Regions from separate parts of the Cellulomonas sp. CW35 genome, predicted to be linked through region 1. Evidence: predicted binding sites of a transcription regulator. Region 1 holds the regulator's gene; each other region holds the start of a gene.
The links. Region 1 encodes HspR, which represses chaperone genes until heat shock. Its sites were predicted from a motif close to AAGTTGAGTCNNNNNGACTCAACTT; they were not measured.
Positions count from the first base shown of each region.

Region 2: the regulator HspR is predicted to act here: its motif matches at 1,903-1,927, upstream of clpB (ATP-dependent chaperone ClpB).
Region 3: the regulator HspR is predicted to act here: its motif matches at 2,614-2,638, upstream of ACT17Q_RS02335 (ATP-dependent Clp protease ATP-binding subunit).

Region 1 covers NZ_CP199000.1:370,147-374,422, reverse strand. Annotated here, with positions in the region: gene ACT17Q_RS01755 (FGGY-family carbohydrate kinase) at 1-1,230, opposite strand, end outside; gene ACT17Q_RS01750 (heat shock protein transcriptional repressor HspR) at 1,372-1,782, opposite strand; gene ACT17Q_RS01745 (DnaJ C-terminal domain-containing protein) at 1,898-2,869, opposite strand; gene ACT17Q_RS01740 (nucleotide exchange factor GrpE) at 2,907-3,539, opposite strand; gene dnaK (molecular chaperone DnaK) at 3,536-4,276, opposite strand, start outside.
Region 2 covers NZ_CP199000.1:3,229,342-3,233,617, reverse strand. Annotated here, with positions in the region: gene ACT17Q_RS14725 (alpha/beta hydrolase) at 1-320, opposite strand, end outside; gene ACT17Q_RS14720 (histidine phosphatase family protein) at 413-1,084, opposite strand; gene ACT17Q_RS14715 (hypothetical protein) at 1,282-1,866, shown strand; gene clpB (ATP-dependent chaperone ClpB) at 1,987-4,276, shown strand, end outside.
Region 3 covers NZ_CP199000.1:484,882-489,157, reverse strand. Annotated here, with positions in the region: gene ACT17Q_RS02335 (ATP-dependent Clp protease ATP-binding subunit) at 1-2,384, opposite strand, end outside; partial or broken gene ACT17Q_RS02330 (MMPL family transporter) at 2,930-3,262, shown strand; gene ACT17Q_RS02325 (hypothetical protein) at 3,324-3,644, opposite strand; gene ACT17Q_RS02320 (hypothetical protein) at 3,641-4,255, opposite strand.

The sequences.
Region 1 (4,276 bases):
GGCGACGAGCCCGGCGCGCTCGGCGGCCAGGAGCGCCGCACCGGCGGCGACCGCCTCCTCGTCGGCGACGACGTCCACCGGCACCGGGGTGCACCAACGCTTGAGCGCCGCCCACGCGGGGTTCGCCGTGACGGGCCGGCCCAGCGCGAGCACTCGCGTCGGCGGGGCGCCCGCGAGCGCGGCCTGCGCGTCGAGCATCCACCGCGCGTGCAGCACCGCGCCGAGCAGCACGCCACGCACCGCCGCGACCGGGTCGTCCGGCACACGCCCGACCGCCCGCAGGGTCGCCGCCGCGTCGGGCGCCGGGGTCTGCCTCCCGTGCACGTAGGGCAGCACGACGAACGACGCGGCCTCGCCGTCCGCGGGAGCCGCGTCCGGTGCCCCGGTCAGCTGCGCGACGAGCGCGTCGTCGAGCGTCGAGGCGCGCTCGAGCAGCCGCGCACGCTCGTCGTCGGGCGCGACCTGCGCGAGCCACGCCGCCACCGCCCCGCCGGCGCTCGACGACCCCGCCACCAGTGCCATGGCGTACCGGCTGGGCGCCCCGGGCGACCTGCCGACGGCGTTCGACACCGAGCTGCTCGCCGAGGTCGGGCTCGCGCCCCGCCACCTGCCGCGCGTGCTGCGGCCGGGCGAGACCGTCCCGCTGCGCACGGGACCCCTCACCGACGCGGGGCTCCTCGCGGGCACGCCCGTGCGGCCTGCGAGCGTGTGGTCGGTGACCAGGTGCCCGGTCAGCCCGAGCACCACGAGGTCCGCGGCGCCGACCCAGCGACCGTCACCGTGCAACGGCCCGGCACCGGGCCCGCCGGCCGCGCCCATCCGCGCGTCTGCCTCGTCGCGCAGCCACGCCCACGTCGCGAGAGGCACCTTCGCCGAGGACCGCACACCCGTGGCGGCGAAGAGCGCGGTGCGCCCGAGCCGGGCCGCGAGCTCGTCGGCCTGCCGGCCCGCGCGGTGCCCGTCCCAGCGCAGCCAGTCGCCGCGCGGCTCGTCGTCGGGACCCACGGGCACGCCCGTCTCCGCCATCGACGCGACCCCCACCGCAGCGGGTGCCGGGGCGTCCGGCGCGGCCCCGAGCACCCGGCGCGTGAGCTCCGCGACGACGCGCAGGAGGTCGCCCGGTGCGGGCGTGGGCGCCGACGCGACCGCGAGCGTGCGCGCCACGTCGACGTCGACGAGCGCGACCTTGGTGTGCGTCGTCCCGACGTCGACCCCCAGCGCGGTGCTCACCCACCCATCCTGCCGCCCCACCCACCCCCTCCCCGGCCGAGCGCGCACGTCCCGGACCGAGTGCGCACGTCTTGCGCGCGCACTCGCGCACGACCGTGCGCGCTCGGCGAGGGGATGGGCCGGGTCGGGCGGTATTGGGGGTCAGCGGGTGGGGCGCCAGAGGACGACCGCGGAGGTCGACGCCGTGATCGCGCGCGGGGGTTGCGCGACGCGCGGGGAGCGGGGTGGGCGCCTCGTCGCGACCACGTCGCCGCGCGGGTCGGCCGTGAAGACGCGACGCCCGGGCTCGACGAAGGAGCGCAGGTAGTCGACCTGCCGCTCGAGCCGCAGCACCTGCGCCTCGAGCTCGAGGATCCGCTTGATGCCGGCCAGGTTGATGCCCTCGTCCTGCGAGAGCCGCTGCACCTCGCGCAGGGTCGCGACGTCGCGCAGCGAGTACCGGCGCCCGCGCCCGGCGGTGCGCCGCGGCGAGACCAGCCCGAGCCGGTCGTACTGCCGCAGCGTCTGGGGGTGCATGCCCGCGAGCTCGGCGGCCCGCGAGATCACGAACATGGGCGTGTCCTCGTTCACCGCCCACCCCCCGTCCGCCGAGTGCGCACGCCCGCGCCCGAGTGCGCACGACCGGCGTGCGCACTCGGGGCGGGACGTGCGCGCTCGGCGGTGTGGGTCATGCGCGCGCCTGCTCCATGAGGGACGCGCGCGGGTTCTCGCCGCTGGTCGCGATGCCGAACGCCTGGACGGCCTCGCGGGCCGCGTCGGACAGGCGCTGGGGCACGACGACCTGCACGGTCACCATGAGGTCACCGTCGGACTTCGCCGAGCCGGACGCGCGCACGCCCTTGCCCTTGACGCGCAGCGTGCGCCCCGACGGCGTCCCGGCGGGCACCTTGACGCGCACGGTGTCGCCGTCGAGCGTCGGCACGTCGATCGTCGCGCCCAGCGCGGCCTCGTCGAACGCCACCGGCACGGTGACCTTGAGGTTGCGCCCGTCGAGCGTGAACACCGGGTGCGGCGCGACGTGCACGGTCACGACGAGGTCGCCTGCGGGCGCCCCGGGCTCACCGGGCCGCCCCTTGCCACGCAGCCGGATCTTCTGCCCGTCGCGCACCCCGGACGGGATGCGGGCGTTGACGGTGCGGCCGCCGACCTGCAACGACACGGTCGAGCCCTCGACGGCCTGCCGGAACGGCAGCTCGACGGCCGCCGCGAGGTCCGCACCCGGCTGCGGTCCGCGCTGGAACCCGCCACCGAACATGCCCCCGAGGATGTCCTCGAAGCCACCCGCACCGCCGCTCGAGTAGCGGACGCGGGTGTTGCCCCCGCCGCCGCCCCCGAACATGCCGCCCAGGATGTCCTCGAACCCACCGCCGCCACCGCGGCCGCCTGCCGTGAAGCGCGCACCGCCGGCCATCGCGCGCAGCTGGTCGTACTGCTGGCGCTGCTCGGGGTCGGACAGCACCGAGTACGCCTCGCCGATGTCCTTGAACTGCGCCTCGGCCTTCGCGTCACCCGGGTTGTGGTCCGGGTGCTTCTCCCGCGCGAGCTTGCGGTACGCCTTCTTGATCGTGGCCGCGTCGGCGTCCTTGGGGACGCCGAGGACCGAGTAGAAGTCCTTCTCGAGCCAGTCCTGCCCGGTCACGGCGCCTCCCTCCTCGTGATGTCGTGCGTGCTCGTCGTCAGGCCTCCGGGTCCACCACCGCGACGCGTGCCGCGCGCAGCACCCGGTCCTTGGTCCGGTAGCCCGGCTGCAGGACCATCTGCACGGTCGACGTCGTCACATCGGCCGAGTGCGAGTGCATGAGCGCCTCGTGCACCGCCGGGTCGAACTCCTCGCCCGCGGCGCCGTACCGCTCGACGCCGAACCGCCCGAGGGTCGCCTCGAGCTTCTCGGCGATCGACGCGAACGGCCCCTCGGCGAGGTCACCGTGCTGGCGGGCCAGCTCGATGTCGTCGAGCACCGGGATGAGCGCCTCGGCGACCGCCGCGATACCGCGCTCGTGCGCGGCGAGCACCTCGGTCTTCGAGCGCTTCACGTACGCGTTGTACTGCTGCTCGAGGTTGTAGTGCGCCGCCTGGGCGCGCTGCAGCTCCTCGAGCCGCTCGTCGGCCAGCCGCTGCGCGTCCGACGCCTCGCCACCGCCGGCCGCGGCGGCCTCGGCCTCCGCGATCACGGCCTCCTCGGGCGTGGGCTCACGCACCTGGCCGGTCTCCGGGTCGATGCGGCGCTTGTCCGTGAACCGGGGCGCCTCGTTCTCGGGGGTGTCCCCCGGGCCCTGCTCGGGCCCGGGGGTCGTCGGCTGGTCCGTCACTTCTTGTCGTCCTCGTCGTCGACGATCTCGGCGTCGACCACGTCGTCGTCGGACGACGAGCCCGCGTCACCCGTCGGGGCGTCGGCCGGGGTCTCCGCCTGGGCCTGCGAGTAGATGGCCTCACCGATCTTCTGCGCGGACGTGGACAGCGCCGTCGTCGCGGACTTCACCGCGTCGGTGTCGGTGCCCTCGAGCGCCTTCTTCAGGTCGTCGACCTTCGACTGGACCTCGGTCTTGACGTCCTCGGACAGCTTGTCGGCGTTGTCGACGAGCAGCTTCTCCGTGGAGTAGACGAGCTGCTCGGCGCTGTTGCGCGCCTCGGCGTCCTCGCGGCGCTTCTTGTCCTCCGCCGCGTGCTCCTCGGCCTCGCGCACCATGCGCTCGATGTCCTCCTTGGGGAGGGCCGAGCCGCCGGTGATCGTCATCGACTGCTCCTTGCCCGTGCCGCGGTCCTTGGCGGACACGTGCACGATGCCGTTCGCGTCGATGTCGAACGTGACCTCGATCTGCGGCAGCCCGCGCGGCGCCGGCGCGATGCCGGTCAGCTCGAACGTGCCCAGCGGCTTGTTGTCCCGCGCGAACTCACGCTCGCCCTGGAACACCTGGATGAGCACCGACGGCTGGTTGTCCTCCGCGGTGGAGAAGATCTCCGAGCGCTTCGTCGGGATGGCCGTGTTGCGCTCGATGAGCTTGGTCATCACGCCCCCCTTGGTCTCGATGCCGAGGCTCAGCGGGGT
Region 2 (4,276 bases), 760 kb from region 1:
TACCCCGCGAGCTCGCGCGTGTGGTTGGGGCGTCGGCCCTCGCGGATGGACCGGCCGTAGTCGTGCAGGTCGAGCCCGTACAGGTCCCAGCCCGCGGCGTCGAGCGCGTCCGCGACGTGCGGGTGGAAGAAGTAGTCGACGAACCCGTGCAGGTACAGCACCGCGCGCCGGTGGCGCGGTGGTCGGTGCACGAGGGTGGCGACGGGGTCGACGCCCTCGCGCGCACTCTCGTCGTCGGGCGGCAGCTCGAGCGTCCGCGCGACCCACGCGCCACCCAGCACGTCCGGCTGCTCGTCACCCCATGCGGCCCCGTCGCTCATCTGCGCATCGTGCCCCACGCGCCGCACGCGCCGCGACGCGCTGACGGGTGGACTTGCGCTCACCAGGCGAGCGCAGGTCCACCCGCTACGGGTCAGGCGACCGGCGCGAGCGCGGGGCGGGTGGCACCGGGCGTCGCGGGGCGCGCCGCGAGCGCGCCCTGGGCGGCGACGTCCTCGGCCAGCCGCGCGATGCGGGCCGTGCCGTCGTCGTCGACCTCGACCGTGCTGACCGACGCGTTGGGCAGCGCGACGAGGCCGACGGGCGCGAGCGTCGCGAGGTACGCGCCGAGCGCGAGGCCGTGGCCGACGACGAGCACGTGCTCGTCGGTGCCGAGGTGCTGCTCGACGAGCCGCGCGAACACGCGGGTCGTGCGGCCCATGAAGTCGGCCGCGTGCTCGCCGCCCGGCAGCCCGGGGTGCGTGCCCGCGAGCACCTGCTCGACGAGCGTGGGCCAGGGCTGGACGGCGTCGAGCGTGTGCTCGGGCCGGCGCTCGTACACGCCGAAGTGGTACTCGCGCAGGTCCACGTGCGTGCGCAGGCGCACGTCCTCGTGGTGGCGCAGGAGCTCGACCGCGGTCGAGACGGCGCGTCCGGACGGTGAGGACCAGGCGGCCGTGAACGGGGTGCCGGCCAGGTGCCGGGCGGTGGTCCGGACGCCCTGGCGTCCGTCGCGCGTCAGCGGGGAGTCGCAGCGGCCCTGCAGGACGCGGCGTGCGTTGAAGTGGGTGCGCCCGTGCCGTACGAGCGTGAGTGTGAGGGTCATCGTCGCCCTTCCGTCGTCATCGGTCGCGCTCGACGCTAGGGCGGCGAGGTTGCCGGGCGGCGACGACGAGGTGTCGGCTCGATGCACGTCCCGCGCTGCCCGGCGGCCACGCCCCGGCCCGGGTTCGACGACCGGGCCGGGGCCTCGTCGTCCGCCGGGCGGCCCGCGCGCGGGCGGCGGCCGGTACGGTGCGAGGCATGAACCGCGCTCGGGGCTGCCGCGACCGTGACCGCAGGGGTGCGGCGGCCGCCGCCGGTGGGCTCGTCGGGGCGCTCGTCGTGCTGGCGCTCGGCGCGTGCGGCGGCGGCGGGACCACCGGGACCGGCGGCGCGGACGTCGCGGCCCGGATGCAGTACGCGGGGATCGCGCGGGACCTTGTCTACGTGACCGACGTCGACGGGTTCGACCTCGCTGTGCAGTCCGTCGGGGTCTCGGGCGACGAGGGCATGTCCGCGGCCTACGTCAGCCCGGCCGGCACGGTGCTGCTGCGCACGTCCCGCGCAGCCGGCGGACAGGCTCCGGCCTGCGCACAGCTCGAGGACGACGGCGAGGGAGCCTCGTGCGAGGTGGTGGCCGACGGCGTGCACGTGCTGCTCGAGGGCGACGGCGTGGACACCGCGACCCTGCGCGCGGCGGGCGCTGCGGTGCGTCCGGCGCGCGACGGCGAGCTCGCCACCCTCTTCTCCGAGCTCCCCACGCCCCCGGAGGGCGAGCCGGTGGAGCGCGGCGACCTGCCTGGGGGCGACGGCGCTCCCGACAACGACCCCGGCCCGGGCGGCTGACCCGCGCACGTCGCCCGCGCTCGGGCAGCGGATCTCAAGTTGAGCGGAATACACTCAACTTTGTCGCGTTGGGATGTGCAGACGCATCGACGACGCGCGAGACTCGCGCAGGGAGGTCACGTGGACGCCAAGCTCACAACCCGCTCGCAGGAGGCGCTCGGCAGCGCCATCCAGTCCGCGAGCGCCGCCGGCAACCCGCAGCTGGAGCCGGCACACATCCTCGACGCGCTGCTCCAGCAGGAGGGCGGCGTCGCCAACGGTCTGCTCGACGCGGTCGGTGCCGACCGCGGGGCCCTCGGCCGTGCGGTGCGCGGCATCCTCGTCAACCTGCCCTCGTCGTCGGGCTCGACGGTCGCGCAGCCCAGCGCGTCGCGCGCGACCGCCGCCGCCATCGAGGCCGCCAACGCGGAGGCGCGCACGCTCGGCGACGACTACGTCTCGACCGAGCACCTGCTCATCGGCCTGGCGGCCGGGCAGTCCGGCGTGGCCGACGCGCTGCGCGCGGCCGGGGCGTCGCGCGACGCCCTGCTCGCCGCGCTGCCGACCGTGCGCGGGAACGCGCGCGTCACCAGCCCCGACCCGGAGGGCACCTACAAGGCCCTCGAGAAGTACGGCGTGGACCTCACGCAGCGCGCGGCCGAGGGCAAGCTCGACCCGGTGATCGGACGTGACTCGGAGATCCGGCGCGTCGTGCAGGTGCTGTCCCGCCGCACCAAGAACAACCCCGTGCTGATCGGCGAGCCCGGAGTGGGCAAGACCGCCGTCGTCGAGGGGCTCGCGCAGCGCATCGTCGAGGGCGACGTGCCGGAGTCCCTGCGCGGCAAGAAGCTCGTCGCGCTCGACCTCGCCTCGATGGTCGCGGGCGCCAAGTACCGCGGAGAGTTCGAGGAGCGGCTCAAGGCCGTGCTCGAGGAGATCAAGGGCTCCGACGGGCAGGTCGTGACGTTCATCGACGAGCTGCACACGGTCGTCGGCGCGGGTGCCGGCGGCGAGGGCGCGATGGACGCGGGCAACATGCTCAAGCCCATGCTCGCGCGCGGCGAGCTGCGGCTCGTCGGCGCGACCACGCTCGACGAGTACCGCGAGCACATCGAGAAGGACCCCGCGCTCGAGCGGCGGTTCCAGCAGGTGTTCGTCGGCGAACCGTCCGTGGAGGACACCGTCGCGATCCTGCGCGGGCTCAAGGAGCGCTACGAGGCGCACCACAAGGTGACGATCTCCGACGCGGCGCTCGTCGCCGCCGCTGCGCTGTCCGACCGGTACATCACGGGCCGCCAGCTCCCCGACAAGGCGATCGACCTCGTCGACGAGGCCGCGTCGCGCCTGCGCATGGAGCTCGACTCGTCGCCCATCGAGATCGACGAGCTGCAGCGCGCCGTGACGCGCCTCGAGATGGAGGAGGTCGTCCTCTCCGAGTCCGACGACCCCGCGTCGCTGGACCGGCTCGAGCGGCTGCGCGCCGACCTCGCGGACCGTCGCGAGGAGCTCGCGGCGCTCAACGCGCGCTGGGAGAAGGAGAAGGCGGGCCACAACCTCGTCGGCGAACTCAAGGCGCGCCTGGACGCGCTGCGCTCGGACGCCGAGCGGCTCCAGCGCGAGGGCGACCTGGAGAAGGCCGCGCGCATCCTGTACGGCGAGATCCCCACGCTCCAGCGGCAGATCGCCGACGCTGAGGCGACGGAGGCCGAGCAGGACACGGTCGACGCACCGCCGATGATCGCGGAGAAGGTCGGCCCCGACGAGATCGCCGAGGTCGTCTCGGCGTGGACGGGCATCCCCGCGGGCCGCATGCTCGAGGGCGAGACCGCCAAGCTGCTGCGCATGGAGGAGGTGCTCGGCGAGCGCCTGATCGGGCAGAAGAAGGCCGTCGCCGCGGTCTCCGACGCGGTGCGCCGCGCCCGCGCGGGCATCAGCGACCCCGACCGCCCCACGGGCTCGTTCCTGTTCCTCGGCCCCACGGGCGTCGGGAAGACCGAGCTCGCGAAGGCGCTCGCGGACTTCCTGTTCGACGACGAGCGCGCGATGGTCCGCATCGACATGTCCGAGTACGCCGAGAAGCACTCCGTGGCGCGGCTCGTCGGTGCACCTCCCGGGTACGTCGGCTACGAGGAGGGCGGCCAGCTCACCGAGGCCGTGCGGCGGCGCCCGTACTCGGTCGTCCTGCTCGACGAGGTCGAGAAGGCGCACCCCGAGGTGTTCGACGTGCTGCTGCAGGTGCTCGACGACGGCCGCCTGACCGACGGCCAGGGCCGCACGGTCGACTTCCGCAACGTCATCCTCATCCTCACCTCGAACCTGGGCTCGCAGTTCCTGGTGGACCCGCTGACGTCGGACTCGGAGAAGCGGGACGCGGTGATGGGGGCGGTGCGTGCCGCGTTCAAGCCGGAGTTCCTCAACCGGCTCGACGACG
Region 3 (4,276 bases), 110 kb from region 1:
TGCCCGGACTTGAGCTCGCCGAACAGGATCTTCTCCGACAGCGCGTCCTCGATGTCGCGCTGGATCGCGCGACGCAGCGGGCGGGCACCCAGGACCGGGTCGTAGCCCTTCTCGGACAGCAGCTTCTTGGCCGCGGGCGTGATCTCGATGCCCATGTCCTTGTCCTTGAGGCGCTTGTCGAGCTTGGCGATCATCAGGTCCACGATCGCGAAGATCTCCGGCTGCGAGAGCTGCGGGAAGACCACCACGTCGTCGACGCGGTTGAGGAACTCCGGACGGAAGTGCGTCTTGAGCTCGTCGTTGACCTTCGCCTTCATGCGCTCGTAGTCCGTCGCGAGCTCGCCACCGGCCTGGAAGCCGGTCATGACGCCCTTCGCGATGTCCCGCGTGCCGAGGTTCGTCGTCATGATGATGACGGTGTTCTTGAAGTCGACCACGCGGCCCTGCGAGTCGGTCAGGCGACCGTCCTCGAGGATCTGCAGCAGCGAGTTGAAGATGTCCGCGTGGGCCTTCTCGACCTCGTCGAACAGCACGACGGAGAACGGCCGGCGGCGCACCTTCTCGGTGAGCTGACCACCCTCGTCGTACCCGACGTACCCGGGGGGCGAGCCGAACAGTCGCGAGACCGTGTGCTTCTCCGAGAACTCGGACATGTCGAGCTGGATCAGCGCGTCCTCGTCACCGAACAGGAACTCCGCGAGCGCCTTGGCGAGCTCGGTCTTCCCGACGCCCGTGGGTCCGGCGAAGATGAACGACCCACCGGGACGCTTCGGGTCCTTGAGGCCCGCACGCGTGCGGCGGATGGCCTGCGAGAGCGCCTTGATGGCGGCGTCCTGGCCGACGACCCGCTTGTGCAGGTTCTCCTCCATGTGGAGCAGCCGGCTGGACTCCTCCTCGGTGAGCTTGAACACCGGGATGCCCGTGGCGTTCGCCAGCACCTCGGCGATGAGCTCCTCGTCGACCTCCGCGACCGCGTCCAGGTCGCCCGACTTCCAGGCCTTCTCCTTCTCCTGGCGCTTGAGGCCGAGCTGCTTCTCCTGGTCGCGCAGGCGCGCGGCCTTCTCGAAGTCCTGCTCGTCGATCGCCGACTCCTTGTCGCGACGCGTCGCGGCGATCTCCTCGTCCAGCTCGCGCAGCTCCGGCGGGGCCGTCATGCGGCGGATGCGCAGGCGCGCGCCCGCCTCGTCGACCAGGTCGATCGCCTTGTCCGGCAGGTACCGGTCGTTGACGTAGCGGTCCGCGAGCGTCGCGGCCGCGACGAGCGCGCCGTCCGTGATCGAGACGCGGTGGTGCGCCTCGTACCGGTCACGCAGACCCTTGAGGATCTCGATCGCGTGCTGCAGGTTCGGCTCGCTGACCTGGATCGGCTGGAAGCGGCGCTCCAGGGCCGGGTCCTTCTCGACGTACTTGCGGTACTCGTCGAGCGTTGTGGCCCCGATCGTCTGCAGCTCACCACGGGCGAGCATCGGCTTGAGGATGGACGCGGCGTCGATCGCACCCTCGGCGGCGCCCGCGCCGACGAGCGTGTGGATCTCGTCGATGAACAGGATGATGTCGCCGCGCGTGCGGATCTCCTTGAGCACCTTCTTCAGGCGCTCCTCGAAGTCACCGCGGTAGCGCGAGCCGGCCACCAGCGCGCCCAGGTCCAGCGTGTACAGCTGCTTGTCCTTGAGCGTCTCGGGCACGTCACCGCGCACGATGTCCTGCGCGAGACCCTCGACGACCGCCGTCTTGCCGACGCCCGGCTCGCCGATCAGGACCGGGTTGTTCTTGGTGCGGCGGGACAGCACCTGCATGACCCGCTCGATCTCCTTCTCGCGCCCGATCACCGGGTCGAGCTTGGTGTCGCGCGCGGCCTGCGTCAGGTTGCGCCCGAACTGGTCGAGCACCGCCGAGCCCGAGGGCTGCCCCTCCTGCGGCCCGCCCGCGGCCACGGGCTCCTTGCCCTGGTAGCCGGAGACGAGCTGGATCACCTGCTGGCGCACGCGGTTGAGGTCCGCGCCCAGCTTGTTGAGCACCTGGGCGGCGACTCCCTCACCCTCGCGGATGAGCCCGAGCAGGATGTGCTCGGTGCCGATGTAGTTGTGGCCGAGCTGCAGCGCCTCGCGCAGCGACAGCTCCAGCACCTTCTTGGCGCGCGGCGTGAAGGGGATGTGGCCCGAGGGCGCCTGCTGGCCCTCGCCGATGATCTCCTGCACCTGCGCGCGCACGGCCTCCAGCGAGATCCCGAGCGACTCGAGCGCCTTGGCCGCGACACCCTCACCCTCGTGGATCAGGCCCAGGAGGATGTGCTCGGTGCCGATGTAGTTGTGGTTGAGCATCCGCGCCTCTTCCTGGGCGAGGACGACCACGCGACGGGCTCGGTCCGTGAATCTCTCGAACATGTGCACTCCTCACGAGCGGCGTGCTCGTCGCCCTGACCCGGCTTCGGTGGGGAGCGCCAGGGGCCGACGACGATGCGGCGTTGTTCGATGCTAACGGCGGCACCCTGGCCGATAGGCCCGTGTTCGCCGCAGGCGTGAAAGCCCACGCCGCCCCGCTGCGTCCCGGGAGGACGACCCCACGAGGACAGTTGTCCACAACCAGGCGGACGATCCCACCCGCCGCATGTCCGAGTTGAGTACTTTGCGGTCATGTCCCGTACGCGCGCCGCGCTGACGATCCTCCTCGCGACCCTCGCTCTCGCCGCCTGCACCTCGACGCCTGCGGAGCCGTCGCCGAGCACGCCTACAGCGAGTGACGCACGCACCTTGGCCCCATCGACCTTGCCCCCAAGTCCGACAAGGCGGCCCGCATCCCCCGCACCCACGGCCGCGACAGGTGCGGACCAGGACATGACCACACCGCCGGTTCGCCCAGCAGGTCTTGACGGACCGGCTACGGAGGACTCCGCCGGGGACGTCGGTCGGTACTTCCTTCAACTCTTTCCATGACGCGCGTGCGTGAGGAGGTGCAGCGCGTCGGGCACCGCCGCGGCACGCTCATCGGCCTCGCCGCGACCGGTGGCGTGATCACGTCGGCCGGGCTGGTGCTCGCGGGCACGTTCGCGACGCTCGGCACGCTCCCCGCGGTCGGGTTCGCGGAGATCGGGTTCGCCGTCGCGTTCGGCGTGCTGCTCGACACGCTCGTCGTCCGCTCGGTGCTCGTCACGGCCCTGAACCTCGACATCGGCCCGCGCATGTGGTGGCCGAGCCGCCTGGCCCGCCGGCCCGAACCGGAGCCCGCGGTGGTCGCGGAGCGGGTGCCCGAACCGGTCGCCTGACCCACCCGAGAACGGTCCCGCCCCCGCCCACGCGACCCGTGGCGCGGGGGCGGGTCCGTCCTCAGTGCGTGTAGTCCGGCCCGACCTCGCGCGCCCAGGGCGTGTCAGGCTGCAGCGACCAGACCTGGGCACGGTCCGGCCCGTCGTACGCCTGCACGCTCACCTCTGCGAGCAGCAGCCGCTCCGGGAGGTGAGCCTGCGCCCAGGCGACCACCGCCGTCACGTCGCGCGCACCCTCGACCACGTACGTGGCCTCGGTGTCGATGTCCGCCAGCTCGCCCTCGACCGGTCCTGTCAGGAACGTCACGAAGTAGGTGGGATGGACATCGGCGACCCGCCCCTCGGGCAGCCGTCCCAGAACAGACGAGAGACTCTCGATCATCCCCGCAAACACCCCGACCTCGTACTCGAGAAGACAACCCCGTCCGGCGCGATACCTGAGGGGACCGTGCTCGTGACCACGTTCCTCCCCTTCCAGGTACCGCACCCCGAGCCGCCCGAGTTCATGAGCGGCACGTACCAGGTGTGCTTCGTGCCATCCGTCTTGATGCTGAATGTTCCATACCTCGTCGCACGCACGACACCGTCCTTGGTCAAGGTCCCGTTCATATGCACCTTGACGACGTTCTCGAGACCGACGCCGTACTTCTTGCACTCACCGCGGACCTTGTAGATGACTCCACCGGCCCCGTTCGAGTAGTGGGGCTTGTCGGACCACAGGTTGCACACGATGAAGCCGATCTTGATGAGCGGCCCACCCGCGTCCGCCTCTCCTCCGATCCGGATGGAGATCACGTCGGAGCCGGTGTCCGCGTCGAGATCGGATGTTGCGGAACTAGGCTCGGCGCCGCCAGCGCCGATTGTCGGCGACTCCTCTGTGCTGCTCGCGGCATCGGCGCTCCAAGCGACTTCGTCGGCGGCCACGCTCGCGCTGGGCAGAGCGAGTCCAACCACCAGCGCAGCACATGCCGTGAGAATCAATCGGGATCTCATTCGACCACCTTTCCCCTGACG